Linked DNA regions of Prosthecodimorpha staleyi. The protein of the gene in region 1 binds, or shares a complex with, the protein of each later gene. Links are inferred from orthologs where the notes say so. Each region holds a gene or a part of one and is shown on either strand. Other genes may lie near its edges. The genes, in order: xseA and KL771_RS03105.

Region 1 (14,930 bases):
GAGGCCGATCGCGAAGCGCAGGCCCGCAACGACAAGCGCAAGACCTTCCTGGCCGCCCGGCGCCCGACCTGGCGGCTCGTCACGGTGCTGTTCGCCGCCGTCTATCTGGTCATGGTCGACATGTTCATCGTCGCCATGGCGATCGATGCGGCCGTCCTGTCCGAGCCGCGCATCGAGCGGCTGATGCCGGAGGCCAATCCGGCCCGCCTCGATACCCGTCTGGGGGCCGTCCTGTGGCGCGAACATCGCGAACGCAGCCTCGCCAGCATGGTCCGCGTCCTGAAGGAACTCGGTGCCAAGGCGAACAGCCCGGCCGATCATGCCGCCGTCGAGGCGCTTCGGGCCGACCTGCGCACCGTCTATCCCGAGGGCTGGCATCCTGACTATCCGGCACGATCGGCCGATTTCGAGCGCCGCCTGGACGCCTTGCGCACCAGCATCGACCGCGGCACGAACGGGTCCCCAGCACCACCTGATAACGCCGACCGGCCCCCCGGCCCGCCGGCCTGACGGTTCGTCGTCCCGGATGCCCGGCCGCCGGCCCGGCCGGTCTATTCCGCCCAGTCGCCGATCGCGGCCTGGACCAGCGCCATCGCGGCGACCGCGGCGGTGTCGGCGCGCAGGATGCGCGGCCCGAGCGGAATCGGCGTGACGAAGCTCTTCGAGCGCAGCACCAGCCGCTCCTCCTCCGAGAAACCGCCCTCCGGGCCGACCAGCACCGCGACGGGGCCACGCGCCAGCCGCGCCAGGACCGGCGCGGGCGCGGAATTCTCCTCGCCCTCGTCGCAGAACAGGATGCGCCGGCCGGCCTCGGCTCCCGGCCAGGTGTCGACCAGCGCCTTGAACTCGACCGGTTCGGCGATGCGCGGGATCGCCAGGATGCCGCACTGCTCGGCCGCCTCGATGACGTTGGCCTCCATCCGCTCCAGATTGATGCGGGAGACCTGGGTGTGGCGGGTGATGACCGGACGCAGCATGCCGCAGCCCATCTCGACCGCCTTCTGCACCATGTAGTCGAGCCGCGCCATCTTGAGCGGGGCGAACAGATAGTGCAGGTCGGCGGAACTGGTCTGCGGCCGCGTCTGTTCGACGAATTCGAGCACGCCCTGCCGCCGGCCCGTCTCGACGATCCGTGCGCGCCATTCGCCGTCCTGGCCGTTGAAGACCAGCAGTTCGGCACCGACATCGAGCCGCAGCACGTTCAGGAGATAGTTCGCCTGTTCGCGCGTGAGATCGATCCGTCCGCCGGCCCGGAGCGGCAGGCGGATGAACAGGCGTTGGAGGCGGTAGTCCTGGCGAGGCGGCATGACGCGACTGATTCGACTTCAAACTTGCAACGCGGCTTGTCTTAGCCGGGTTCGGCCCGGCAGGCCACTGGCGCCATTCCGGGCCGGCCTGCCCGGTCCGGGCGGATCGCAAGCATGGCGGTCACAGACGGTCCGCAACCGGACCTCGCCCGGTTGCCGGAGCCGGCCCGGCGATCACGGGATCAGGAGGGAACAGCCCGCCGTGACGCCGGTCTCCAGGTCGTGTTGGGCACGCGGCGCGTCCTCGAGCCGGTATTCCCGCCCGATGCGGCCGTCGATCACCCCGTCCCGGATGGCGCCGATGACGTCCCGGGTGGCGGCGCGGTAGGTCTCCGGCTCGGCCGCGTAGGCCATGACGCTCGGCCGCGCCAGCGCGATGGATCGGATCGGCCCCAGATCCTCCGCTCTGATCGGCGGAATGGGGCCGGCAGCCTGGCCGACCGACGCGACCGTGCCGAACTTGCGCACGCAGTCCAAGGTGCGGGCCAGCATGGTGCCGCCGATGCCGTCGATCGCGAAATCGACGCCCGTCCCGCCGGTCAGCCGCCGCGTCTCGCCGACGACATCCGCGTCGCGGCCGACGATGACATGATCGGCGCCGTTCGCCCGCGCGATTTCGGCCTTGTCGGGCGACCCGGCCGTGCCGATCACGACGCAGCCGCTGCGCCTGGCCCAGCGCGTCAGGATGCTGCCGAGGCCGCCTGCCGCCGCATGGACCAGCAGGGTCTTGCCCGGGCCGGCGGAAAACACGCGGGTGAGGAGCATGTGAGCCGTCAGGGCGCGCAGGAACCCGCCCGCCGCCGCTTTCGTGTCGATGTCGCCGGGCAGCGGTACGGCGCGCCAGCCCGGCAGCACCCGCCGCGTCGCATAGCCCCCCGGGAGGCCCGCATAGGCGATGCGGTCACCGACCCTGAGACCCTGCACCGCCTCGCCCAGGGCTTCGACGATGCCGGTGGCTTCGACGCCGAGCACGGCCGGCAGGGGCAGGGGATAGAGCCCGGTGCGTTGATAGATGTCGATAAAATTCACGCCGATCGCGTCCTGGCGGATCAGGATCTCGCCGGCAGCGGGGGCGGGCGGCTCGAACTCTGCCATACGCAGGTTCTCGATGCCGCCGACGGATATCAATTCCACTTTCCGGTCCATGGTCGGGTCCTCCTCAGGGCACGTCTCGCAGCTGGCGACCCGAGAGGAAATCCCCTATGGCTTCCCGTGATCCGTGAGAAAATTCACCGATGGATTGGGACGACCTTCGCCATTTTGCCGCCCTCGCCGAAGCCGGCTCGCTCTCGGCCGCGGCGCGGCGCCTGGGCATCGAACATGCGACGGTGGCTCGCCGGATCCTGTCGCTGGAGCGCACCCTGGCCGTGCCGCTGGTCGACCGGCGCGGCCGCCGCTGGACGCTGACCGAGGAGGGATTGCGCCTGGCCGCCATTGCCGCGCGCATGGAGGCGGAGGCGCAGGCGGCGCGGCGCCTGGCGGAGGCCACGCGCACCGACCTGCAGGGCACCGTGACGGTGAGCGCACCGCCTGCCGTGGCGGCGGCGATCCTGGCGGCCCCGCTCGTCGGCCTGCAGGCGCGCCATCCGGGCCTGACGATACGCATGGTGGGCGAGGCGCGGACCGCATCGCTCGACCGCGGCGAGGCCGACGTGGCCATCCGGCTCACGCGGCCTGAAAGCGGCGATCTGACCATCACCCGGCTCGGCCGGATCGGCTTCCGCCTCTATGCGAGCCCAGGCTACCTCGCCTCCTGCCTGCCGGCCGAATGGCGCTTCATCGGCTACGACGGCGCGCCCACGCTGCCGCCCCAGCAGGCCGCGCTGGAAGCCTTTGCGGCCGGGCGCCCGATGGCATTCATGGCCAGCAGCCTGGAGATCCAGCAGGCCGCCGCGCGCGCGGGTGGCGGCATCGCGGTCCTTCCCGACTTTCTGGGGCGGGCCGATGCGGGGCTGATCGCCGTCCCGCCGGATCGGCTGATCATCGAGCGCGAGGTCTGGTTCGTGGCGCATAGCGACCTGATGCGCTCGGGACCGGTTCGGGCGGTTCTCGCATGCCTGCGCGCGGTGCCGGACCTGTTCACCGCGGTTCCGGGTTGACGGACGGCCGGCGAGCCGGCAACCCTCGCCCGGGAGGAGCCCGCCCTTGGCCGAACCGCTGCCGAACACCCCCGAATTCACCGTCTCCGAGCTCAGCTACTCGATTCGCCGGACGATCGAGGACGGCTTCGGCCAGGTGCGCGTGCGCGGCGAGATCTCCGGCTATCGGGGACCGCATTCCTCCGGCCATGCCTATTTCGCGCTGAAGGACGAGGGCGCCAAGATCGAGGCGGTGATCTGGCGCCAGGCGATGGCGCGGTTGCGCTTCAAGCCCGAAGAGGGGTTGGAAGTGATCGCGACCGGGCGGGTGACGACCTTCCCGGGCGGCTCGAAATACCAGATCGTGATCGACAGCCTGGAGCCGGCCGGCGCCGGCGCCCTGATGGCGCTCCTGGAGGAACGGCGCCGCAAGCTCGGCGCCGAGGGCCTGTTCGATGCCGGCCGCAAGAAGAAGCTGCCGTTCCTGCCGCGCGTCATCGGCGTCGTCACCTCGCCGACCGGCGCGGTGATCCGCGACATCCTGCACCGTCTCGCCGACCGCTTCCCGACCCGCGTCCTGGTCTGGCCGGTGCGCGTGCAGGGCGAGACTTCGGCGCGCGAGGTGGCGGCGGCGATCGAGGGCTTCAACGCGCTCGCCCCGGACGGCCGCATTCCGCGCCCCGACGTGCTGATCGTGGCGCGCGGGGGCGGCAGCCTGGAGGATCTGTGGGGCTTCAACGAGGAGATCGTGGTGCGCGCGGCCGCGGCGAGCCGCATCCCTCTGGTCTCCGCGGTCGGCCACGAGACCGACTGGACCCTGATCGACCATGCCGCCGACCTGCGCGCGCCGACCCCGACCGGGGCGGCCGAGATGGTTGTGCCGGTACGCTCGGACCTGATCGGCAAGGTCGCCTCACTCGACGGTCGGCTCTGGCAGACCACGGTCCGCTCGATGGAGGCCCGCCGCAATGCGCTGCGGTCGGCCGCCCGCGCGCTCGGCTCACCCGAATCCTTCCTGGCGACCCGGCGCCAGCGGCTCGACCTCGCTGCCGGCCGTCTCTCGCAGGCCCTGGGCGAGGCGACCCGCATCCACGCCACCCGCTTCGCCCGCGCCTCGGCGCGCCTGTCGCCCGATCTCCTGGCGCGCGCCCTGCGGCTCGGCCGGGAACGGCTCGATCGGCTCGGCGAACGCGGCCTGCGTGCGGTCGCGGTGCTCGGCGAGCGTCGCACCGCAGCGCTGGCGCGGCTCTCCGGCCGGCTCCGGGCAGAACCCCTGTTCGCGCGTCTCGAACGCGGCGCGGAACGTTCCGATGGGCTCGGCCGCCGGCTCGACGCGGCTTTTCTGCGCCAAGTCGAGCGTCGCCGCGACCGGCTCGACGCGGCCGGACGCCTGCTGGCGACGCTCTCCTACAAGGCGGTGCTGGCGCGCGGCTTCGTTCTGGTCGCCGGACCCGATGGCCGTCCGGTGCGCTCCGCGGCCGCGCTGGCGCCGGGCGACGGCGTTGCGTTGGAATTCGCCGACGGCCGGGTCCGGGCGACCGTCGATGGCGCCGATGCCGGCGGACCCGCGGGACCCGTGGGCTCTGCCGTCGAGCCGCCCGCACCGGCGAAACCGGTCGCGGCCCGGCCGCGCCGGCGTGAGGTCCGGTCGGGCGAGCAGGGCAATCTGTTCTGAGGACGCGAGAAGTCTGGTCCGACAGACACGGCAGTCTGGCCCCGTCCGCAGTCTCCGCTTAGCGGCGGCGCAGCACCAGGACGTTGCCGCAGGCGACCAGTGCCAGCCCGGCCAGCGCCGGCAGGCTCCAGCGATAGCCCTCGAACAGCGTCGAGATGATCAGGGCGAAGACCGGAAACAGCACCGTGGCATAGCCGGCGCGTCCGGCGCCGATGCGGCCGAGCAGGTTCAGATAGGCCCAGAAGGCGACGACCGAGGAGACCACCGACAGCCAGACCAGCGAGACCAAATAGGTCGCATTCGGCTCGACCGTGAAGGTGGCGCCGCGCGCGACCGCCGCGACGGTCAGAAACCCGGTGCCGTAGGCCATCCCCCAGGCATTGGCCGAGAGGACCGGCACGCCGGCCGCCTGGACCCGGCCGGAGACCTGATTGCCCAGGCAGAAGCAGAGCGTTCCGGCGGCGCAAAGACCGAGCCCGAGAGCCGCTTCCGGATCGAAGGTCTGGCCGTGGATTTCCGGCCAGAACAAGAGCGCCACGCCCGCGAAGCCGAGCAGCGCGCCGGCCAGCGCACGCGGACCGGGCCGGGTGCCGTCGATCGCGAAGCCGAGCAGCAGATTGAAGACGGAGGTCAGCGAGAACACCACCGACAGCAGACCGGAGGCGAGGTGCTGGCCGCCATGGTAGAAGAGCGCGAAATTGGTCGAGAACATCAAGAGGCCCATCAGGGCGAAGCGGCCGTGCGTGCGGACCGGGAAGGCGAGCGGCAGGCCGCGGGCGGCGACCCAACCGAACATCAGGATCGCCGCGAGCAGGAAGCGCCAGACCAAGGAGACTTCCGGCGCCACCACGCCGAGCTGGTTGCGCAGCGCGATCCAACTCGTCGACCAGGCGAAGACCGTTACCGCATAGAGGGCGAGTTCGACCCGGCCGAAGGGGCGGCGCTCGGCAGCGGCGCGCGGCATCGGAGCGGCGGCGGAGGTCACGGACAATGGTTTCGTCCCGGATGGCGACAGCCGGACCGGCTCGGCGCGACCCGCCGCCCGGAAACCGGCTCTGGCTCTTGAAACGGGAACCTGCCCCCCGAACGGACGCTTCCACCCGACGGGGACAGGTTCCGGCGAAGCCCGGATCAGTGCGCCGCCCGACACCCGCTGTCCAGTTCATGTTTTGCAGTCGTCCCATCACCTCCGCTGATGGGTCGGCCGAGCCCGAATCCCTATCGTGCTGCAGCCCGATCGGTTAGACATTCGGGAAACGCGCGGCGGCCAGGCACCATGATCATTTCCCATCGACACCGGTTCATCTTCCTCAAGACCGGCAAGGCGGCCGGCACCTCGATCGAGTTGTTCCTGTCCCGGTTTCTCGGTCCCGACGACATCGCCACGCCGGTCAGCGCGGAGGACGAGCCGAAGCGCGCGCCGCACCGGCCCGCCAACTATCTGCGCGCGCCGGGTCCGCTCGGCTGGAAGCGCTGGGGCGCGCGGCTGCCCGGCATGGTCGGGCGCTGGGCCGGCCGGCCGGACCGGCGGTTCGACTACTACAACCACATCCCGGCCCGGCTCGTCCGGCAATATGTCGGCCACGACGTCTGGTCGGGCTATTTCAAGTTCGCCTTCGAACGCAATCCGTGGGACCGGCAGGTGTCCTCCTGGTACTGGGCGACCCGGCACCAGTCGGAGGCGGCCCGCCCCGACTTCAAGACCTTCACGGCGGTGGAGGGACGGCGCGTGCGCGGCTTCCCGATCTATTCGATCGACGGCACGGTCGCGGTCGACAAGATCGGCCGCTACGAGACGCTCGAAGCCGATCTCGCCGACATTCTCGCCCGCGTCGGCATCGATGCGCCCGTCGACCTGCCGCGTTCCAAGGGTGGGTTGCGCCCGGACGGGGACTATCGCCGCCACTATGACGACGCCACCCGCAGCCTGATCGGCCGCCATTGCGCGCGCGAGATCGCCCTGATGGGCTACGAATTCTGAGCGGAGCCGCCGAGCCATGGATTTCGCCCCGACCGAAGAGCAGAGCCTGATCGCCGAGACCGCCCGGCGCATCGCCGCCGACCGGCTGGAGCCGCTCGCCGCCGGCCTCGATCGCGGCGAGGGCCGCGCCGAGTTTCTCGGCAATCTGCGCGAACTGGCCGCCCAGGGCTTCATGGGCCTCAATGTCCGCGCCGAATACGGCGGCTCGGAAGCCGGCACGATCGCCTTCGCGCTCGCCATCCAGGAACTGGCCGCCGGCTGCGCGGCGACGGCGGTGACCACCTCGGTCACCAACATGGCCGCCGAGGTGATCCAGGCGGTCGGCTCCGAGGAGCAGCGGGCGACCCATCTCCCGCGGATTTGCGACGGCACCTATCCGGCCGCGGCCTTCTGCCTGACCGAGGCCGGCGCCGGCTCCGACCCGGCCGGCATGGTCGCGCGCGCCCGCATGGACGGCAACGAATGGGTGCTCGACGGGGCCAAGCTCTACATCACCTCCGGCGAATATGCCGGGCTCTACATCGTCTGGGCGGTGACCGATCCTGAGGCCCCGAAGGGCAAGGGCATCTCCTGCTTCCTGGTCGAGGCCGGCACGCCCGGGCTGGTCGTCGGCAAGGCCGAGACCAAGATGGGGCAGACCGGCTCGGCCACCAATGAGATCCGCTTCGAGGCCTGCCGGGTGCCGGCTTCCGCCCTGATGGGCCGGCTCAACGACGGCTTCCGCACGGCGGTCGGCGAATTGGCCGGCGGTCGCATCGGCGTTGCCTCGCTCGCCTTCGGCATCGCCCGGGCGGCCATGACGGCGGCTGAGCGCTACGTCAAGGAACGCCGTCAGTTCGACCGCACCATCGCCGACATGCAGGGCGTGCAGTGGATGATCGCCGACCGGGAGACCGAGCTGGAGGCCGCCCGGCTCCTGATCCTGCAGGCGGCCTGGCTGAAGGAGAACGGCCGGCCCTTCGCGCGCGAGGCCTCCATGGCCAAGCTCTTCGCCACCGAGGCGGCCCAGCGCGCCACCTACACGGCGCTGCAGTTGCATGGTGGCGCCGGCTATATCCGCGACCTGCCGCTCGAACGCCATGCCCGTGACGCCCGCATCACGACCATCTACGAGGGCACCAGCGAAATCCAGCGTCTGGTCATCGCCCGCGAGGTGCTGAAGGCGGTCGGCTGAACCGCGTTCGGGCAGGGTTCCGCAGCCGGCATCCGGGATGCTATACCGCGTCTCCCCGGAAGGCGGCCACCGGCTTCCGGGAAAAGGTTATGTGCGGAAGGCACTTGGCCAACCCCTGCGCGGGTCTTCCCGCCGCACGGCGTTCGGCCGGGGCACCGGAATCGGACAGTCACGCGAAAAGGAACGGCAAGCCATGGATCTCGGCATCAAGGGCCGCAAGGCGATCGTCTGCGCCGCGTCGAAGGGCATCGGACGGGCCTGCGCCCTGTCGCTGGCGCGCGAGGGCGTCGAAGTGCTGATCACCGCGCGCGGTGTCGAGGCGCTGGAGGCGACCGCCGCCGACATCCGCGCGGCGACCGGCGCGACCGTCCATACGGTCGCCGGCGACGTGACCACCAAGGAGGGCCGCGCCGCCATCCTGGCTGCGATGCCGGACCCCGACATCCTCGTCAACAATGCCGGCGGCCCGCCCGCGGGTGACTTCCACGACTGGGACGAGACGACCTGGACCAAGGCCGTCGAGGCCAACATGATCACCCCGATCATGCTGATCCGCGCCGTGGTCGACGGCATGGCGGCGCGCAAGTTCGGCCGCATCGTCAACATCACCTCCTCGGCCGTGAAGGCGCCGATCCCCGAACTCGGCCTCTCCAACGGCGCCCGCGCCGGCCTGACCGGCTTCGTTGCCGGCATCGCCCGGCAGATGGTCCGGCACAATGTGACCATCAACAACATGCTGCCCGGCCATATCGACACAGATCGGCTGACCGCCAACATCGCCGGCAATGCGGCCCGTTCGGGGCGCAGCGTGGAGGAGACGCGCGCCGCGATGCTCGCCGCCAATCCGGCCGGCCGCTTCGGCACCGCGGAGGAATTCGGCGAGGCCTGCGCCTTCCTGTGCTCCGCCCAGGCCGGCTTCATCGCCGGCCAGAACATCCTGATCGACGGCGCCCGCTACCCGGGCACCTTCTGAGGTGTGTGATTTCAAAGTATGCGCGCTCGGATCGAGCGCGAGGTGGTGCGGGTCTTGTAGCGCTCATGAAGAGTGGCCTACCGCCCTCTGCCTGGACGAAAAAGCTACCGAGATCAGCCCGTGCAAGGGATATCGGCCCGTCCATTTATTGACGTAAGGGCATGTAATCGACCGTTGAGAAGGATCAACGCGGAACCCGTCGAGGCTCGATAGTCTTCCTGTAAGCAACATGGGAGGACATCATGCGACGCGAAACGACTTGGGTTGTGGTCGCCGACGGAGCGCGGGCGCGCATTCTGGAAGCGCTCGGGGTCGGCGCCGGGCTGCGGCAGATCGAGAACGGCACGATGGCCGGCAGCCGGGACCTTGCCTCCGAGATCGGCAGCGACCGGCCCGGACGGACCTACGAGAGCGTCGGCGGCCAGCATCATGCCGTCGAGCCGCACACGCCGGTGCGCGAAAGCCTGGAGCGTGCCTTCATCGAAGCGGTCGTCGACCGGCTGGTCGCGGCAAAGAAGGGTGGGCAGTTCGACCGTTTGGTCTTCGTCGCCGCGCCGCATGCGCTCGGCGTCTTCAGGGCACTGGCGCCGGACGCGCTGCAGCAGAAGGTGGTCGGCACGCTGGACAAGGATCTGACGCGCGAGCCCAACGAGGCGATCGCCGAAGCCGTCCGCGCCTTTGCGCCGGTCTGACGGCCGGCCCGATGCGGCGCCCCGGTGCCGTCCTCCGGGGCTCTGCACTCCGTGCATGGCGCCGATCGGAAAAGACGGGGCTCGATGCGCGTGTCGCGGTCTTAGATTTGACGCGCATCAACGACCGTCATGTGGGTGCGCCTATGGTGCGCGGCGTCGGGGCGGATCCCGGACGGACGGTCCCAACGGCTTCCCGACACGAGGAGATTTTCCATGGCCATCAAGGATATCCTGCTTCTGCTCGATCTCGGACAGAAAGCCGGCCCCTCCGCGGCGGTCGCCGTCGACCTCGCCGCCCGCTTTCAGGCGCATGTCACCGGCGTGGCGCTCGCCATCGATCCGATCGTGCCCGGCTTCGTCGCCGCGCCGATTCCGGTCGAGCTGATCGAGGCGGCGCGCGACGAGGCGATCCGGACGGCGCAGGGCGCGGCCGCCGGTTTCGAGGCGCTGGCCGAGCGGGCCGGCGTGTCGCGCGAGACCCGCATCGTCGAGGTGCTGATGGGCGGCGCGCCCGACAGCCTGCTCGCCAATTGCCGCCTGACCGACCTGGTCGTGGTCGGCCAGCAGGATTCCTCCGCCCCGGAAGCGATGCGCGAGGAGCTGATCGAGGCGGCCCTGTTCGAAGGCACCGCGCCGCTCCTGATCCTGCCCTACATCACCCGTGGCGGCTCGATCCCGACCGGCAAGGTGATGATCGCCTGGGACGGCAGCCGCACCGCCGCCCGCGCGGTGCATCATGCCCTGCCGTTCCTGGCGATCGCCCAGTCGATCACCGTCGTGATGGTCGGCACCGCGCTCGACCAGCCCGGCGAACCGGGCGCCGATCTCGCCACCTATCTGGCCCGGCACGGCTTCTCGGTCGAGGTCGAGACCATCCCGGCACCGGCGACCGGCGTCTCCGACGCGCTGCTCAACCATGCCGCCGACCGCGGCTTCGACCTCCTGGTCATGGGCGGCTACGGCCACAGCCGCGTGCGCGAATTCCTGTTCGGCGGCGCGACCCGCGGCATTCTCGCCAACATGACCGTGCCGGTCCTGATGGCGCACTGATCTCCTGCGGCGGACGGGTCCGGCTCCGGCCGGACGTGCCCGCCGCCAAAAGCCAATAAGGCAGCCCCACGGGGCCGGCCGGCCCGTCCGGGGCGGTCCGGCCACCGATGGGAGGTTCCGGGAACGAAGCGTCCGGTCCATGATGGACGCCGCCCGCCCGCGTCCGCCGGCCGATGCCAGCGGTCGAGACCGGGCCGGAGGGCGAGAGCCGCCGTTCGTGCGGAACGTAGTGCGCCAGCGCCGCGTTTCCGGTCGTGCGGGCATCCTCCCGTTCCTCGATCTCCCGTGGGCGCCATGACGGTCCGCAATCTCGAAGGCCTCTTCACCCCCAAGTCGATCGCCGTGATCGGTCCGGCCCGGATCGGCGCCGATGCCGCGCGCCTGCTGGTCGAGCGGCTGGCCGCCGGCGGGTTCCGGGGGCCGGTCGCGCTGGTCGGGCTGGAGCCGGAGGGCGCGCCCTTTCCGGGCGGATATGCCACGGCAACCTCGCTGGCAGACTTCTCCGGCCCGGCCGATCTGGCCGTGATCGCCGCCGGATCCGAAGGCGCACCGGAGACGGTCGCGCGGCTCGGTGCGCTCGGCACCCGCGCGGTGCTGTTTCTCGGCCGGGGTTACGACGAATGGCCGGCCGACCTGCTGCGGCGCACGCTCGAGGCCGCGCGGCCCTTCACCATCCGCGTCGTCGGCCCCGGCAGCCTGGGGGTGATCGCACCCCATGCCGGGCTCGATGCCAGCCTCGCCGCCCGCACCGTCGCCAAGGGCGATCTCGCGGTGATCTCGCGTTCGGCCGCGATGGTCAATGCCACGCTCGCCTGGGGGGCGGCGCATGGGGTCGGCTTCTCGTCGGTCGTCTCGCTCGGCCAGAAGGCCGACGTCGACGGCGGCGACCTGCTCGATTTCTTCACCCAGGACCCGCGCACCCGCGCCGTGCTGGTGCATCTCGAGACCATCTCCAGCCCGGCCAAGTTCATGTCGGCGGCGCGCGCCTGCGCCCGCACCAAGCCGGTCGTGGTGATCCGTTCGGGCAAGAGCCGGCAACGCCGGCCGGAAGGCCGCACCCATTCGGCGCGCCTCGCCACCACGGACGCCGTCTACGACGCCGCGTTGCGCCGGGCCGGCCTGCTCCGGGTGACCTCGATCGACGAACTGTTCGACGCCGTCGAGACCCTGACCAAGGTCCGCAACGCCGCCTGCCGGGGCGTCGCGCTGGTCGCCAACGGCCGCTCGATCGCGACGGTCGCGGCCGACGAACTCGACCGCCAGGGCGGCCGCCTGGCCACGCTCGGCGAGGCCACCGTGGCGGCGCTCGGCGCCCATATCCGGGCCGGCACGCTGGCGACCGATCCGATCGTGCTCGCCGACGATGCCGCGCCGGAGACCTTCGGGGCGGCCATCGCGGCGCTTCTGGCCGATCCGGCGATCGACACCGTGATCCCGATCCACGCCCCCAACGCCTTCGTGCCGTCGACGGCGGTCGCCCGCGCGGTGGTCGGCGCGGCGGCCGCGCAGGCCAAGAAGCTCGGCCGCAAGAAGGCGATCGTGACCGCCTTCCTGGATGAGAATCCCGAGACCCGCCAGATCGTGACCGGCGCCGGGTTGCCCTACCATCCGACACCGGAGGAGGCGGTCCTGTCGACCGTCCACCTGATGCGCCACGCCGCCGCCCAGGAAAGCCTGATGGCGACGCCGCCGAGCCTGCCGGCCGATTTCACGCCCGATCCCGACGCCGCCCGGCGGTTGGTCGCCCGCGTGCTGGGGGAGGGCCGCCACTGGCTGACCGCCGTCGAGGTCGCGACGCTGCTCGCCGCCTACCGCGTGCCGGTCGCCCCGACCGTCCTGGCGCGCGATGCCGATGCGGCGGTCGGTGCGGCGCGCGCCCATCTCGCCCGCGGCGACAAGGTGGCGATCAAGATCGCCTCGCCCGACATCGCCTTCAAGTCCGATGTCGATGGCGTCCGGCTCGGCCTCGCCGACGAGGACAGCGTGCGCCGTGCCGCCTTCCAGATGATGACGCGCATTGCCGAGGCGCATCCGGACAAGCGTGTCGACGGCGTCGTGGTGATGCCGATGATCGAGCGGACCGGCGCGCTCGAACTGATCATGGGCATCGCCGACGATCCGGTCTTCGGGCCGGTCGCGGTGTTCGGCCGCGGCGGTACGGCCGTGGAGGTTCTGGCCGACCGCGCACTCGATCTGGTCCCCCTCGACATGAATCTCGCCCGGGCGATGATCGCCGAGACCCGCGTCTCGCGCCTCCTCGCCGGCTACCGCAACCGGCCGGCGGCCGATGTCGACGCCATCGCGCTGACGCTGGTGAAGCTCAGCCAGCTTGCCGCCGACATCCCGGAGATGCGCGAACTCGATCTCAACCCGATCCTGGCCGACCAGGACGGCGTGATCGTGCTCGATGCGCGCATCCGGGTCGAGCCGGTCCAGGTGCGGGCCGGCCGGCTCGGCCATCCGCGCCTCGCCATCCGCCCCTATCCGAAGGAATGGGAGCGCGACATGGCGCTCAAGGACGGCAGCCCCGTGCTGGTGCGTCCGGTCCGGCCCGAAGACGAGGCGCTCTATCCGGAATTCTTCGAGCATGTCACCGCGCAGGACCTGCGACTGCGCTTCTTCGCGCCGATCAAGGAATTCACCCACGCCTTCCTGGCCCGACTGACCCAACTCGACTACGGCCGCGCCATCGCCTTCGCGGCGATCCTGAAGGAGACCGGGCAACTGCTCGGCGTCGTCCGTCTGCATGCCGACCCGGATCACCGCACCGGCGAGTATGCGATCATGCTGCGCTCCGACCTGAAGGGGCAGGGGCTCGGCTGGAAGCTGATGAAGCTGATGATCGAGTGGGCGCGCGCCGACGGCCTGGAGACCGTCAAGGGCGAGGTGCTGCGCGAGAACACCACCATGCTGGCCATGTGCACCGCGCTCGGCTTCTCGGTGAAGAGTTCGCCGGACGACGAGAGCATCGCGGTCGTCACCCTGCCGGTCGAGGTCGCCGACCAGCTGGCGGCGGAATAGCGCGGCCGGAGGCGCATCCGCCGAACCGGCGGCGGTCCCTCGGCGGCTGCGCCGGCAGGGCCGTCGATCCGGACGGCGCGCTCACTTCTCGATGCGGTTGAGATAGTAGTCGGCGCCGCCGAGGGTGCCGTAGACATGGGGCTCCTGGGCGTTGGCGGTCAGCGCCAGGACGTCGTCGCGGACCAGCCCGAACAGCTTGCGGACCTCGACGGCCGGCCGCGCCATGGTCTTGGCGAGCGCCGTCGCGAAGGGGCTGTTGGTGGTGCCGGCGCCGTCCTGCGCGGTCTGGCCGCCCTTGGCGGCATAGACCACCAGCGTGCCGCCGGGCGGCTCGATCTGGCGGGCGAGGCCGCGGGTGCCGACCGAGCGGGTCGCGACGCGCTTCATGGATTGGGCGAAGGGATTGTCCCGGCAGGCGTCCAGGATCACGATCCGCATCAGCCGGGCATTCTGGACCGTGTCGAGCACCCGGTTCAGGCTGACCGCCTCGTCGCCGATGCTGCGGTCGCTCTTCAGGCCCGCATCGACGGGAACGAGCCAGTTGATCCCGTCGACCTCGATGCCGTGGCCGGCATAGTAGACGACCGCCCAATCGGCCTTGTCGGCCTCGTCCTCGAACTCGGTCAGGGCGGCGACGAATTTCGAGCGATCGGCATCCGAGACCGTGCGCACCAGGTCGAAACCGGCGGCCTTCAGGCTGTCGGCGACGAGCTTGGCATCCTTGGCCGGGTTGTCCAGCCCCGGCACGCGGGTATAGGCGCTGTTGGCGATGACCAGGGCGACGCGCCGTTCCTTCGCGACCGACGCCGGCAGCAGGGAGACCGGGGCAGGCGGGGGCGGCGGCGGGGCGGCGGCCACGACAACCGGGGCCGGGGCGGGGGGCGGGGCAGCGGCGGGCGCACCACCGGCGCGGAAGGCAGCCTGGATGGCCTCGGCCTCGGCGCGGACGGCCGCATCCGCCGGTGCCAGCTTCTGCGCC
Region 2 (14,839 bases), on another replicon or contig:
TTCCGGCCATGGATGCGATCAATCAAAGCCGGGCCCTCGGCGACCTCGACGGTGCGGAAAGCGCCCGCTTCTTTGTCGCGGGCCGGTTCGACGCGCTCGAATGCATGACCGCGACCTTCACGACCCATGCCTATGTGCCGCATCGCCACGAGACCTACGCGATCGGGGCGATCGAGGCCGGCTGCGAAACCTGGACCGCCCGCGGCATCCGCCACTATGCCGGGCCGGGCGAATTCGCCTTCAACGATCCGGAAGTCGTCCATGACGGCGCCCCGCTCGCCGAGGGCTACAGCTACCGCATGATCTATCCCTCAATCCCGACCCTGCGCCGCCTCGCCGCCGATCTGGCCGGCGGACGGGACCGCGGCACGCCGTGCTTCCCGCAGGCCGCCGTGCGCGATCCCGAGGGCGCGGCGCTCTATGCCGAGGCGCATCGCCGGCTGCAGGCCGGCGCCGACCCGTTCGGCGCCGAGGAACTGATGACGCGCGCGCTCGCCCGCTGCCTGGCGCGCCATGCCGACATCCCGGTCGCGGTGCTCGGCCGCGAGCCCGGCCCGGTCGCCCGGGTGCGGGCGCGGCTGGAAGCCGACCCGGCCGCCGAGCACTGCCTTACGGATCTTGCGGCCATTGCCGGCCTGACGCCGCACCGGCTGATCCGCGCCTTCCGGCGCGAGACCGGCCTGACCCCGCATGCCTATCTGGTCGATCGCCGCGTTGCGGCGGCGCGCGATCGGCTGCGCGGCGGCGAGCGGCCGGCCGAGGTCGCCGCCGCCACCGGCTTCGCGGACCAGGCCCATCTGACGCGCGCCTTCAAGGCGCGGATGGGCGTCACCCCGGGTGCCTATCGCACCGCCTTCCAGGCCTGAGACCGGCCTTTCGAACGAGTTCCGCCATGACCGCCGACACCCTTGCCGAGGCCCGCGCAGGTCTCCGCGATATTCTGCCGCCGCTCCTCGCCGCCGTTCCGATCGGGCTCCTGTTCGGGGCGCTGGCGGTCGGCCGGGGCCTGCATCCGGCCGAGGTGGCGCTGATGTCGGCCCTGGTCTTCGCCGGCGGCGCGCAGTTCGCCGTGCTCGATCTCTGGGCCGCCCCGGTCCCGATCGGCGCCGTCGCCTTCTCGACCGGCCTGATCAATGCCCGCCATCTCCTGATGGGCGCCTCGCTGGCCCCGAAGATTGCCGGCTTCCCGCGTCTCGTGCGCTTCATCGGCATCGGCGTGATGGCCGACGAGAACTGGGCGCTGGCCGAACGGCGCGCGCGCGAACGGCCGCTGACGCCGGCCTATTGGATCGGCATGGCGGTGCCCTTCTGGGTGAACTGGGTCCTGTTCACGACACTGGGCGCCCTGGCGGGGTCGTTTCTCGGCGACCCGAAGCGGATCGGGGCGGATTTCGCCTTCACGGCCCTGTTCATCGGCCTGGTCGCCGGCTTCCGTGCCGCGCCGCGGGCCGGCGCCGTGATCGCCGCCAGCGCGGCGGCGGCGGCCCTCGCCCATCTCGCCGTTGGCAGCCCCTGGCATGTCGTCTCCGGCGCGTCTGCCGGGATCGCCGCTGCCGTCCTGCTCGCGCCCGCCGCACCGGCGCCGGTCGGCAATCCGGCACAAGCCGGTGCAACGGAGGTGCGCCCGTGATCGTCGAAGGGCAGACCCTTGCCGCCATCCTGGCCATGGTGGCCGTCACCTATGCAACCCGCATCGGCGGTGTCTTGATCGCCGACCGCCTGATGCTCGGGCCACGGCTCAAGGCGGCCTTCGACGCCATCCCGCTCGCCGTCCTGACCGCGGTGATCGCCCCGATGGCCCTGGCGACCGGGCCGGCCGAAACCCTGGCGGCGATCGTGACGGCCCTGGCGGCCCTGCGGCTGCCGCTGATCGGCACGGTCGCGGTCGGCGCGGCCGCGGTGGTCCTGTTCCGCGCGGTCCTGGGATGACGCGGATTGCAATCGCTCTGAAATCAGGGGTTGTCGACGCCTGCTCCGGCTGAGTATCGTTCCGACACCGTCGCCCATGTCCGGCCGGCGGGGGATGGGCCAGTCATGGGCTTCTGTCGCGTATCCGCCGCCGCGCTATTGGTCGCCCTTCTCGTCGCCGGGCCGACCCGGGCCGGCGACGGCAAGGCGACGCCGCTCGACTGTGCCGCCCTGGGACCCGCCTTCGTGTCCCTGCCGTCGACCGAAAGCTGCCTCGCCGTGGTCGGCACCGCCCGGCTCGACGCGCAAGGTCACACAGGCGGCCGCGTCCTGACCGCGCGTTCCGGACCCGAGGAGCGGCTCTGGCGGATCGAGGGCACCGGTCCGCCGCCCGGCCGTTTCGCGCTGACGGCGCGGGCCGGTCTCGACATCGACCTGCGCTCGGCGAGCGAATTCGGCACGCTGCGGACGGTGACCTCGCTGGCCGTCGAGCGCGCGTCCGGCGGCACGGGCGGCGACGTGCCGGCGGTCTATCTCGATGCGGCCTATATCGAAATCGGCATGTTCACGGTCGGGCGACGGCAATCCTTCTTCGACTATATCGGCACCAGCGACCGCTGGTATGCGCTCAATCCGACCACGAACCGGCCCTGGCCGGACGCGAAGGTCGATCTTCTGGCCATCACGCGCAAGATCGAGGGCTCGCTCGCCGTCACCGCCAGCCTGGAATGGGCCGCCTCGGGCTACCGAGGCCGCAACGGCATCGGCATCTTCGACGAACTGATCCTGGCCGACATGCCGAATGCGCTGCGCACCCGGGCGCGCGACGGCCTCGTCGGCACCGATCCCGACTGGCCCGATCTGGTCTTCTCGGCCGTCCTCACCGAGAGCTGGGGCTCGGTGCAGGTCATGTCCGCCCTGCACCGACTGGAGAACGACCGGCACCGCAGCTATCTCGGCTTCTCGCCTCCGGGCACGACGATCGGTTGGGGCAGCGCCACCGGGGCGGGGGCGACCGTCAACCTGCCGATGCTCGGCGAGGGCGATCGCGCCAGCCTCCAGGTGGTGCGCACGAGCGGGGCGACGGCCTATGCGGCGGCGAGCCTCGATGCCCTCGGCAATTTCGGCGCCGATGCGCTGTTCGGCTGGTCCGGCCGATTGAACGAGGTGCCCGACGGAGCCCTGAAGCCGACCAAGGCGCTGTCGATCGCCGCCGGCTACCGTCACGTCTTCTCGCCGCATTGGGAACTCGCCGTGACCGGCGGGCATATTCTGGTGAACGGCTACCGGGCGCGCGACTTCGCGCTGACCGACCTCGGCGGCGACCTCCTCTGGCGGCCGCTGCCGGGCTTCATGCTGGGCGCGGCCCTCGAATGGCGGCGGGTCGACTTCACGACGGCGACCCGAGACGCCTTCAGCGGCAGGCCCGGGCCGGGCGAATACAATCCCTGGCGCCGCCGGCTGCGCGACGCTCAATCGATCACCGCGACCGTCAGAGCGGAGCGGACCTTCTGAGCGTATCGGGCTTCTCGGCGGCGACGAGATATTCGCGATTGCCGTCGCCGCCCTCGATCGGCGAGGCGATGCGGCCGATCAGGCGCCAGCCCTGCGTCTCGAGGAAGGTCTCGATGCCGCAGGCGGCCGCCTCGGCCGCATCGGCGTCGCGCACGATGCCGCCCTTGCCGAGCCCCTCGCGACCGACCTCGAATTGCGGCTTGATCAGCGCCACCAGCACCGCACCGGGACGGGCGAGGGCGAGGGCCGGCGGCAGGGCCAGGGTGAGCGAGATGAAGCTCACGTCGGCGGTGACGAATTCCGGCGGCTCGGGCACGTCGACCAGCGTCAGGTCGCGGGCATTGAGGCCCTCGACGGCGCCGACGCGCGGATCCGCGGCGAGCGTCCGGTCGAGCTGGCCGTGGCCGACATCGATCGCCGTCACGGACCGTGCGCCGCGTTCGAGCAGCACCTGGGTGAAGCCGCCGGTCGAGGCGCCGATGTCGAGGCAGGCCCGGCCGGCGGGAGAGAGCCCGAAGGTGTCGAGCGCAGCGATCAGCTTCAGGGCGCCGCGCGAGACATAGCGGGCGGCGGGATCGGCGGCGACGATCGGCGCATTGCCGGGCACCAGGGCTCCGGGCTTGGTTTCAACCGTCCCGGCGACCGCGACCACGCCGCGCTGGATGGCGTCGCGCGCCCGCGCCCGGGTCGCGTAGAAGCCGCGCGCGACCAGTAGCTGATCGAGGCGGATGCGATCGGGGCCGCCCGGTCCGGTGCCGGCGATTTCGGAGCTCGTGTCCCGCACTCAGAAACAACCCGCCAGCGCGCCCATGGCGGCATCGAAATAGACGCCCAGGCCCCAGCGCGCCCATAGCCAGAGGCTCGCGCCGAGGGCTGCCACGAGCAGCGGCGTCGCTATCAGGGCAACCTTGAGGTCGTTCGATGACATGGCCGGATGATAGCGCCGAAAGCATCCGGCGGAAAGCAGGACGGTCCGCATGGGTGATGCGGTCAACTACGCGCCAGCAGCTGACGCAGCTTGGAGAGCGCCTTGTCGGTCGCCTCCTGGTAGTTGATCGCGCCGACGAAGCGCTGCTGCGCGTTCATCAGGTAGACGGTCGCGGTATGGTCCATCAGATAGGTCTGCCCGGCGGGGACCCGGCGGGCATAGACCCGGTAAGCCTTGACGATCTCGGCGACCTGCTCGGGCGTGCCGGTGAGGCCGCGGATGCGCGGATCGAAGGCCTCCAGATACTCCTTGAGCTTTTCGGAGGTGTCGCGCTCGGGATCGACGCTGACGAAGACCACCTGCAGCCGGTCTGCGTCCGGACCGAGCGTCTTCAGCCACAGCGTCGCCTCGGTCAGCGTCGTCGGGCAGACATCCGGGCAGAAGGTGTAGCCGAAGAACATCGCCGAAGGCTTGCCCTTCAGGTCGTCGCGCGTCACCACGCGGCCGTTCTGGTCCTTGAGCGTGAAGGGGCCACCGACCGTATCGGTCGGGGCGATCAGGTCGCCCAGGTCGCTGACGCGCGGCTTGAGGCTCTGCCAAGCGAAGAGGCCGCCCAGTCCGAGGGCGGCAACGACGACGGCGCCCCAGAGCGCCACGCGGATGGTTCTGATCGACATGGCAAATTCCCGATCCGGTCGTGCGGGCGGCACCGATGGTGCTAGGCCCTGCGCATGGCTTCCACGCCCGCCGTGTCCCGGCCGAGCGCCTCGAAGACGCGCGTGACAATACCGGGCGCGTCGAGCCCGGCAGCGGCATACATGCGCTCCGGGCTGTCATGGTCAAGGAAACTGTCGGGCAGCATCATCGGACGCACCTTGAGCCCGCCGTCGAGCAGGCCTTCCTCGGCCAGCGCCTGCAGCACATGGCTGCCGAAGCCGCCGATCGAGCCCTCCTCGACCGTGACCAGCACGGCGTGCTCGCGGGCCAGCCGGCGCAACAGGTCGCGGTCGAGCGGCTTCATGAAGCGGGCGTCCGCAACGGTCGTCGACAGGCCGAAGCCGTCGAGCGTCTCGGCGGCCTCCAGGGCGGCCTTCAGCCGGGTACCGAGCGACAGGATGGCGACCGTCGAGCCCTCGCGCAGGATGCGCCCGCGCCCGATTTCGAGCGGCACGCCCTCCGCCGGCATCTCGACGCCGACGCCTTCGCCGCGCGGATAGCGGAAGGCCGAGGGGCCGTCGTCGATCGCGGCGGCGGTCGCCACCATGTGGACGAGTTCGGCCTCGTCGGCGGCGGCCATGATCACGAAATGCGGCAGGCAGCCCAGGAAGGCGAGGTCGTAGGCGCCGGCATGGGTCGGCCCGTCGGCCCCGACCAGCCCGGCCCGATCGATCGGGAAGCGCACCGGAAGGCGCTGGATCGCCACGTCATGGACGACCTGGTCGTAGCCGCGCTGCAGGAAGGTCGAATAGATCGCGCAGAAGGGCTTGTAGCCCTCGGCGGCGAGGCCCGCTGCGAAGGTGACGGCATGCTGCTCGGCGATGCCGACATCGAACACGCGTTTCGGGAAGGCCTCGGCGAAGAGATCGAGACCGGTCCCGTTCGGCATCGCGGCCGTGATGCCGACCACGCGATCGTCCTTGCGGCCCTCGGCGATCAGGCTCTCGCCGAAGACGCGCGTATAGCTCGGTGCATTGGCCTTCGGCTTGGCCTGCTTGCCGGTGACCACGTCGAACTTGTTGACACCGTGATACTTGTCCGCCGCCTCCTCGGCTGGGGCGTAACCCTTGCCCTTCTGGGTGACGACATGGACCAGGATCGGGCCCTTCTGCGCGTCGCGGACATTCTTCAGGACCGGCAGCAGGTGGTCGAGATTGTGCCCGTCGATCGGGCCGACATAGTAGAAGCCAAGTTCCTCGAACAGCGTGCCGCCCATCACCATGCCGCGGGCGAATTCCTCCGCCCGCTTGGCGCCGACCTCGACGAATTTCGGCAGGTGGCGGACGATGCCCTTGCCGATGTCGCGCAGCGTCAGGAAGGTGCGGGTCGAGACCAGCCGCGCCAGATAGGCGCTCATCGCCCCGGTCGGCGGGGCGATCGACATGTCGTTGTCGTTGAGCACGACGATCATGCGCGAGCCGAGCGCGCCGGCATTGTTCATCGCCTCGTAGGCCATGCCGGCCGACATCGAGCCGTCGCCGATCACCGCCACCACATTGTTGTCGGCGCCCTTCAGGTCGCGCCCGACCGCGAAGCCGAGCGCGGCCGAGATCGAGGTCGAGGAATGCGCCGCGCCGAACGGATCGTAGGGGCTCTCCTCGCGCTTGGTGAAGCCGGACAGGCCGCCCGGCTGGCGCAGGGTGCGGATGCGGTCGCGCCGGCCGGTCAGGATCTTGTGCGGGTAACACTGGTGGCCGACATCCCAGATCAGGATGTCGCGCGGGGTCTCGAAAACGTGATGCAGCGCCACGGTCAGTTCGACCACGCCGAGCCCGGCGCCGAGATGGCCGCCGGTCACCGAGACGGCGTCGATGGTTTCCTGGCGCACTTCCTGTGCGACCTGCTGCAACTGGCTCTCGGGAAGCCGGCGCAGGTCAGCGGGCGTGCGGATGGTGTCGAGCAGAGGCGTATTCGAGGCCGCGGTCAATGTCTTGCGCCTGCCTGGTTCTGAGGCCGTCCGGGCGGAGGGACGGGGGACGGCGCTCCTGGAGTCATGACCCCATATAGGGCGCCGCCGACCCGGGAACGAGCGTTCCTCCATACAGGAGCGACCCCGGCCGCGCAAATCAGACCAGTGTCGCAAGCCGCGGCCGGATCATTCCACGTCGAGGGGTTCAAGACCGGCCGGCTTGCCGTCGGCGCCGAGGCGGATCTTCTCGACGCGGGCTTCCGCCGCCGACAGGAGCCGGCTGCAATGCGCCTTCAACGCCTCGCCGCGCTCATAGGCGGCGATCGATTCCTCGAGCGGTACGTCGCCGCGTTCGAGCTTGGTGACGAGCCCCTCCAGTTCGGCCAGCGCCTGTTCGAAGGACAGGCTCTGCACGGCGACGGCGCCCTTGGCGGCGTCCTTGGCGGCAGCGATCTCGGCAGCGGCTTTGGTCACGAAGGTCTCTCCGGCTCGCGCAGTCCAGCCGCGGCTGGAACCCTGCGCCAGGCTCCTCGTCAGAGCGCGAGAGGGAACCCGCCCGGGCGCGCGGTGTCAATGGCGGGATGGGATGCCTTGTCTTTTCTGCTATCCTCGCCCCATGAGAACCGCTGATCCCCATGGTCGGGAGGTCGATCGATGAGCGTGACCGCCGAACAGCACGACGAGACGATGCGGGCAGACGACTTCATCGCCTGGGCGGCCGGGCGGTTCGAAGATACCCGCTACGAACTTCTGGACGGCATGCCGGTTGCCATGGCGGGCGGCACGTCGCTGCATGAGACGATCGCCGGGAACATCTTCGGCGAACTGTTCCAGAAACTGCGCGGCTCGCCCTGCCGGGCCTATCGCGATCTTCTTCTGCGCAGTCCCGTCAACGACCGCTTCGCGGTCTATCCGGATGTCTATGTCCGCTGCGGGCCGCCGCTTTCCGACGAGGCCCTGTCGGTGGATGACGCCTCGATCGTCATCGAAATCCTGTCGCCTTCGACAATGCATCTCGACCGCGGATACAAGCTTCAGGAATACCGCCGGATGCCGAGCATCCGGCAATATCTGATCGTGCATTCGCGCGAATTGCGGATCGAGAATTGGCAGCGGGCTACGGAAGAGCCCTGGCCCGCCGAGCCGGAGATCCTGGCAGGCCGGGCGGGCCTCGTGACGCTGCCGTCCCTCGGCCTCTCGCTGGCCCTTGCCGACCTCTATGCCGGCACCGGCACCGCCACCCTCTGATCCCTTACGCCCGCATCAGCGTCATGACATGGGCGGCGACCGAGCGGGCGAGGCCTTCGAGGTCGTAGCCGCCTTCGAGGATCGAGACGACGCGGTCCTGGCAGCAGTCGTTGGCGATATCCATCAGCTTGGCGGTGACCCAGGCATAGTCGGCCTCGACCAGGTTGATGGACCCAAGCGGGTCGCGGTGATGGGCGTCGAAGCCGGCCGAGATCAGGATCAGGTCGGGGCGGAAGTCGGCGATTCGGGGCAGGATCGCCACCTCCATCGCCTCGCGGAATTCCGCGCCGCCGTCGCCGGCGCTGAGCGGGGCGTTGACGATGTTGCCGACACCGGTTTCGTTCGGCGCGCCGGTGCCCGGATAGAGCGGCATCTGGTGGGTCGAGGTATACATGACCGACTTGTCGGACCAGAAGATGTCCTGCGTGCCGTTGCCGTGATGCACGTCGAAATCCATGATCGCGACGCGTTCCACGCCGTGCTTCTTCTGCGCCCAGCGCGCCGCCACCGCGATATTGTTGAACAGGCAGAAGCCCATGGCGCGATCCTTCTCGGCATGGTGGCCGGGCGGACGGATGGCGCAGAAGGCGTTCTTGACCTTGCCGGCGAAGACTTCGTCGACCGCCGCCGTCACCCCGCCGAGCCCGCGCATCGAGGCCTGCCAGGAGCCCGGCGACATCACCGTGTCGGCGTCGATCCGCGTCAGGCCCTCGCTCGGCGCGCCGGCCTCGATATCGGCGACGAAGGCCTCCGGATGGGCCAAAGCGGCCATTTCGGGGGCTCCGAGCGGCGCCAGTTCCCGCTCCAGCGCCTGGAAGCGCTCATGCTCGAGGATCCGGTCGATGGCCCGGATGCGGTCCGGCCGCTCCGGATGACCGAGCGGCGTGACGTGGTCGAGAAAGCTCGGATGGTGGATCAGCAGCGTGGACATCGCCTGTTCGGTCCTCCCCTTCGGTGCGTCGCCGCACCCGGCCGGCCCGGACTTGAGGTCCCCCGGCGCTTGATCATCCCGTCTGTCGACGCCCGGCCACGGCCCTGCAGCGCCAGTCTCGGCGCATAGGACGCCGCCCGGTCCCGCCCTGTCAATGCAGGCGCGGGGCCTGGCATGCCAGATCGTCGCAGTCTTCAGTCTGTGCCTTCGGGGCCGATCCTGGCGTGATCGAAATCAATTGCCGACTAGGCTCTTGGTCGTAGTCCGCTCCATTCGCGGCGATCGGCGCGGCCGCCACAACGGCTATCCGCGGGGCGCCGCGGCCCGCCCGAGCCTGTCCCGGATCGCCTCACCGAGCCCATCCGCGGGGATCGGGGCGACCGCGATGGTCGGTGCGCCGCTGGCGTCGAGCTGGCGCAACGCCCGGAACAGCCCGGCCGCCGCCTCGGCCAGGTCGCCGGCGGGGCTCAGATTGACCAGCGCGATCGCCTGCTCCTGGCCGGGCAGGGGATCCGGCCCGAAGGCGAGCAGGGCCTCACCCGGCCGCACTTCGGATGCGTCGAGCCGGACGCGGGCATTCGGCGCGTAGTGCGAGAGCAGCAGCCCCGGGGCCAGCGGTCGTGCAGGATCGGAACCGCCGGCATCATCCGGGTCCAACGCCCGCCCGATGGCGGCCTCGATCGCCGCCCGCGGGACGCCACCGGGGCGGAGCAGGCGGACATGGCCGTCGAGACAGGCGACGATGGTCGATTCCACCCCGACCGGCGTCCGCCCGCCGTCGATCACCACGGCAACGCGGTCGCCGAGCTCGGCCACCACGTCCTCGGCCGCGGTCGGGCTGATGCGGCCGGACCGGTTGGCGCTGGGGGCGGCGATGGGGCGGCCGAAGCGGCGGATCAGGTCGCGCGCCACCGTCGTCGCCGGCACGCGCAGGGCGACGCTGTCGAGGCCGGCGGTGCACAGATCGGCGATCGTGCTGTCGGGCCGCTTCGGCACCACCAGGGTCAGCGGTCCGGGCCAAAAGGCCTCGGCGAGGCGCCGCGCGTCCGCCCCAAAGCGGCCGTGCCGCTCGGCCTCGGCGAGATCGGCGACATGGGCGATCAGCGGGTTGAAGCTCGGCCGGCCCTTGGCGGCATAGATGCCGGCAACCGCGCGCCCGTCGGTCGCGTCGGCGGCGAGGCCGTAGACGGTCTCGGTCGGCAGCCCGACCAGGCGCCCGGCGGCGAGTGCGGCAAGCGCGGCGTCAAGGCCGGTGGGATCGGCGGCAACGACCTGCATGGCGGATCCGATTTCGTCCGAAGTCACGATTGACCTCGCCGGCCGGCTCCCTATCGTGCGGGCGGCCGGCGGGCCGAGCCGATAGAGAGCGGGCCGCCGGCCGTCAAGCGCCGTCATTCGGCACGCAGCCGACGGAAGCCGACAAGAACGAAGCCCGAGGAGACTCTCATGCCCTACCGCGCCCCGGTCGAGGACATTCTGTTCACGCTCGAACATGTCGCCGGCCTCGGCCCGGCCCTGGAGGCCGGCAAGCTCGGCGATCTCTCGGCCGATCTGGTGCGCGCCATCGTCGAGGAGGCCGGGCGCTTTGCCGGCGAGCGCGTCGCGCCGCTGCTGCGTGCCGGCGATGTCCATCCCTCCCGCCTGAAGGATGGCGTCGTCACCACGCCGCCGGGCTGGCGCGAACTCTATCGCGACTGGTGCGAGGGCGGCTGGAATGCGCTCAGTGGCCCGGTCGAATATGGCGGCCAGGGCCTGCCGGCGATGCTGTCGGTCGTCGCCCAGGAGATGTGGAATTCGGGCAGCATGGCCTTCGCGGTCGGCCCGACGCTGACGATCGGCGCCGTCGAGGCGCTCGCCGCCCATGGCTCGGAGGCGCTCAAGGCGACCTACCTGCCGAAGCTGGTCTCGGGCGAATGGACCGGCACCATGAACCTGACCGAGCCGCAGGCGGGTTCCGATCTCGGCGCGCTCAAGGCCCGGGCCGAGCGCCAGGCCGATGGCACCTATCGCATCTTCGGCCAGAAGATCTTCATCACCTACGGCGAGCATGATCTCACCGACAACATCATCCATCTCGTCCTGGCGCGGCTGCCGGATGCGCCGGCGGGAACCCGCGGCATCTCCCTGTTCCTGGTGCCGAAAATCCTGGTCGAGGCCGACGGTTCGCTCGGCGCACACAACGACCTGCGCTGCGCCGGGCTGGAGCACAAGCTCGGCCTGCACGGTTCGCCGACCTGCGTGATGAGCTACGGTGACGGGGAGGGGGCGGTCGGCTATCTGGTCGGCCAGGAGAATCGCGGCCTCGCCTGCATGTTCACGATGATGAACAATGCCCGCCTGATGATCGGCATCCAGGGCGTGGCGGTCGCCGAGGCCGCGCACCAGCACGCGCTCGCCTATGCGCAGGAGCGCCGGCAGGGCCGGGCACCGGGCTGGACCGGCGAGGGCATGAGCCCGATCGTGCTGCATCCGGACGTGAAGCGCATGCTGGCGACCCAGAAGGCGCTGACCGGCGCCGCGCGCGCACTCTGCTACGCCTGCGCCCACGCCCTCGACATGGCCCATGCGGCGGAGGGCGACGACAAGGTCTTCTGGACCGAGCGCGCCAGCCTGATCACCCCGCTGGCCAAGGCCTTCTCGACCGATATCGGCGTCGAGGCGGCCTCGCTCGGCATCCAGATTCATGGCGGCATGGGCTTCATCGAGGAGACCGGCGCGGCACAGTTCCTGCGCGATGCGCGCATCGCGCCGATCTACGAGGGCACCAACGGCATCCAGGCGATCGACCTGGTCACCCGCAAGCTGCCGCTGTCGTCGGGCCGCGCCTGGCGGGTCTATCTCGGTGAACTGTCGGCCGACGCCCATGAGGCGCGCGCCATCAACCGGCCGGAATTCGGCCGGATCGGCGAGGCCGTCGCCGATGCCCTGCGCCATGCCGAGACCGCCGCCTTGTGGATGGAGGAGACCGCGCCGCGCGATCCCGCCGCCGTTCTGGCCGTCGCGACGCCCTTCCTGCGCCTGATGAGCCTCGCGGCCGGCGGCGGCTATCTGGCGCGCGGCGCGGTCGCCGCCGCCAAGGCCGGGCGCGACGACGCCCCGGCGCGGGCGGCATTGGCCCGCTTCTATGCCGAGCATCTCCTCTGCGAGACTTCTGCCCTGGCCCATCAGGTGATGACCTCGTCGGATGCGGTCGCCACCGTCGATCTGGCTCTCGCCATGTGACGCGCCGTTGATCCGCGTCAAGGCTGCGGGCCGCGCGGAGTGCTTTCTATCGGCGATCCGAACGACATTGCCGGAGCCTCCGATGGTCAACGTGCTCGAAACCCTCGTCACCCGCTGGCGCGACTATCAGGCCAGTCGCGCCGCCGTCGCCGAACTGATGGAACTCGATCCGAACGAGGCCTCCCGGATGGCCGCCGACTACGGCCTGTCGGTCGACGACCTGACCGACCTCGTGCAGCACGCCGATTCCGCCAAGCTGATGGAGCGGATGATGCTGGCGCGCGGGCTCGATCCGGAGGAGGTTCGCACGGACCTGCCGGCCGTGCTCGCCGACATGGCGGTTCTGTGCAGCCGCTGCTTGGCCAAGGGCCGCTGCGAGCACGAACTCGCGGCCGGTACGGCGGTCCAGCACGCCGACGAGTTCTGCCCGAATTCCATGACCATGCGGGCTCTGGCCCGATAGGGATGATCCGATCCGAAGGGCTCGGATGATCCCGCGCCCGCTTCTGTCCGAGCGTGCCTTGTCCGAATTCCGTGCCGATCGCCCTGATCGGATGGGCGCCGATGTCCGGTCGATGCGGGGCGGTGCCTCCGGCCCGGCGTCGCCCGGCGGGCCGTTCGAAATGCCACCGCACGGCAACGGCTCCGTTTTCGCCATGATCGGCCGGTAACGGTTTTTCCGTTGTCATGGGCCAATCTGAGATCATGCTGACGAGACGGACTTTTCTGAAGACGGCGGCGGCCGGTGGCATGGCCTTCGTCGGTCTCGGCGGCTACGCGTTCGGGCTGGAACCGCAGGTTCTGCTCAATGTCACGCGCTACGATCTCGCCCTGCCGCGCTGGCGCGGCGCCAAGCCGCTGACGGTCGCGTTGGTCGCCGACATCCATGCCGTCGACCCGTGGATGTCGACCCGTCGCATCGCCGAGATCGTCGAGGCGACCAACCGGCTGAAGCCGGATCTGGTGCTGCTGCTCGGCGACTATGTCGGCACCATGCGCTTCAGCCACGGGCCCCTGCTGCCGTCTGTCTGGGCGCCGATCCTCGGCGATCTCGCCGCCCCGCTCGGCACCTACGCCATCCTCGGCAATCACGACTGGTGGTGGTCGGGCGGCCCGACGCCGATCCGTTCGGCGCTGGAGCGCAGCCGCATTCCCGTGCTCGTCAACGATGCGGTGCGGATCGAGCGCGACGGCCATCGTTTCTGGCTGAGCGGTACCGACAGCATGGTGGCGCTGCACGGGCCGCGCGGCTTCATCGGCAAGCACGATCTCGGCCGGGCGCTCGGCCGCGTCACCGACGATGCGCCGGTGATCCATATGGCGCACGAGCCCGATCTGTTCGTCTCGATGCCGGAGCGCGTCGCTCTGACGGTGTCGGGCCACACCCATGGCGGGCAGGTGCGTGTCCCCTTCGTCGGTGCGGTCGTCGTCCCGTCGGCCTATGGCCGGCGCTTCGCCTATGGCCATATCGTCGAAGGCGGCCGGCATCTGGTCGTTTCCGGCGGCCTCGGCTGTTCCGGCCTGCCGGTCCGGTTCATGGCGCCGCCCGAGATCGTGTTGCTGACGATCCACAGTGACGGCATAACGCCGCAGACCCCAGGCCTCAGTTCATAAGTTGGCTAGATTCAAGGCGGGATGCTCTTTTCATGAGCACGTTTTTCATGAACACTCCATGACAGTGACGTCGAGTTGCCGCATTTTCCGGGCCAAACTGATTGGGCCGTAAGAATTCGCACGCGGCGTTGCTGTCCGGCGTAAATGAAGCGCGCCGGGTCGCGGCTTTCCAAACCGGCACGGGACAGTGCTGCAAGTCGAAAATCCGAGGATGAAAATGTCTGCCAAGGACAATCAGGGCAAGGAAACGCAGTTCAGCCAGGGAATCCCGCCCAAGCGTGAATCCGTGACGCTCGACAAGCAGTACAAGTCGATCGGCATTTCGGCAGTCAGCGCGGCGGCCAGCGTCAAGCCGGTCAAGGGCAAGAAGCTCAACAGCAACCAGATGGGATGAGGCGGCGCGTGCGCCGGAGGTCGGGTTCCGGCCGCTCATGGGCTTCTGGCGACGACCGTTTCGACGGCTGGCGCTGGACCATGCGATGCGGCCGGTCTAGACCGGCGCGATGCTGACCGTCTATTCCTGCCGGGGTGCCGGCCTTCTTCGCCATGCCGATCCGCAGTCCGGCGAAATGCCCGACGATGCCGTCTGGTTCGACCTGGTCGAGCCGACCGTCGAGGAGGATCGCCTGGTCGAGCGGATCATGGGCGTCGCCATTCCGACTCGCGAGGACATGCGCGAGATCGAAGCGTCCAGCCGCCTCTATCAGGAGGACGGCGCCAGCTACATGACGGCGACCATCCTGTGCCAGGCCGATTCCGGCCAGCCGCGCACGACGGAGGTCACCTTCATCCTCGCCGGCTCCCGCATCGCGACGGTGCGCTATGAGGAGTCGCGGCCCTTCTCCCA

The links.
Region 2: the proteins of xseA (region 1) and KL771_RS03105 are in contact, whole or in part, in a cryo-EM structure (PDB 8TXR), measured with the Escherichia coli proteins. The link is inferred for Prosthecodimorpha staleyi from one-to-one orthologs.

The regions. Positions count from the first base shown.
Region 1 is NZ_JAHHZF010000003.1:419,760-434,689, reverse strand. What follows is about bases 2,913-5,756. They hold xseA (exodeoxyribonuclease VII large subunit), read left to right. Parts: upstream 2,913-3,452; coding sequence 3,453-5,060; downstream 5,061-5,756. Other genes in these bases: KL771_RS07960 (DMT family transporter), read right to left, coding at 5,119-5,756; KL771_RS07970 (LysR family transcriptional regulator), read left to right, coding at 2,913-3,406. Outside these bases: KL771_RS07985 (hypothetical protein), read left to right, coding at 1-510; KL771_RS07980 (16S rRNA (uracil(1498)-N(3))-methyltransferase), read right to left, coding at 552-1,307; KL771_RS07975 (quinone oxidoreductase family protein), read right to left, coding at 1,482-2,453; more of KL771_RS07970, read left to right, coding at 2,543-2,912; more of KL771_RS07960, read right to left, coding at 5,757-6,045; KL771_RS07955 (sulfotransferase family protein), read left to right, coding at 6,337-7,041; KL771_RS07950 (acyl-CoA dehydrogenase family protein), read left to right, coding at 7,058-8,215; KL771_RS07945 (SDR family oxidoreductase), read left to right, coding at 8,409-9,188; KL771_RS07940 (host attachment protein), read left to right, coding at 9,431-9,880; KL771_RS07935 (universal stress protein), read left to right, coding at 10,094-10,930; KL771_RS07930 (bifunctional acetate--CoA ligase family protein/GNAT family N-acetyltransferase), read left to right, coding at 11,225-13,951; KL771_RS07925 (caspase family protein), read right to left, coding at 14,033-14,930. UniProt on the Escherichia coli protein: Bidirectionally degrades single-stranded DNA into large acid-insoluble oligonucleotides, which are then degraded further into small acid-soluble oligonucleotides.
Region 2 is NZ_JAHHZF010000002.1:20,323-35,161, reverse strand. The notes cover bases 5,808-8,560. They hold KL771_RS03105 (exodeoxyribonuclease VII small subunit), read right to left. Parts: upstream 7,452-8,560; coding sequence 7,164-7,451; downstream 5,808-7,163. Other genes in these bases: KL771_RS03095 (histone deacetylase family protein), read right to left, coding at 8,230-8,560; KL771_RS03100 (Uma2 family endonuclease), read left to right, coding at 7,632-8,225; dxs (1-deoxy-D-xylulose-5-phosphate synthase), read right to left, coding at 5,808-6,995. Outside these bases: KL771_RS03145 (AraC family transcriptional regulator), read left to right, coding at 9-866; KL771_RS03140 (AzlC family ABC transporter permease), read left to right, coding at 893-1,630; KL771_RS03135 (AzlD family protein), read left to right, coding at 1,627-1,929; KL771_RS03130 (porin), read left to right, coding at 2,035-3,423; KL771_RS03125 (TlyA family RNA methyltransferase), read right to left, coding at 3,401-4,207; KL771_RS03120 (hypothetical protein), read right to left, coding at 4,208-4,402; KL771_RS03115 (SCO family protein), read right to left, coding at 4,414-5,028; more of dxs, read right to left, coding at 5,070-5,807; more of KL771_RS03095, read right to left, coding at 8,561-9,156; KL771_RS03090 (L-threonylcarbamoyladenylate synthase), read right to left, coding at 9,460-10,434; KL771_RS03085 (acyl-CoA dehydrogenase), read left to right, coding at 10,603-12,378; KL771_RS03080 (DUF6455 family protein), read left to right, coding at 12,461-12,841; KL771_RS03075 (metallophosphoesterase), read left to right, coding at 13,084-13,992; KL771_RS03070 (hypothetical protein), read left to right, coding at 14,210-14,386; KL771_RS03065 (magnesium transporter CorA family protein), read left to right, coding at 14,496-14,839. UniProt on the Escherichia coli protein: Bidirectionally degrades single-stranded DNA into large acid-insoluble oligonucleotides, which are then degraded further into small acid-soluble oligonucleotides.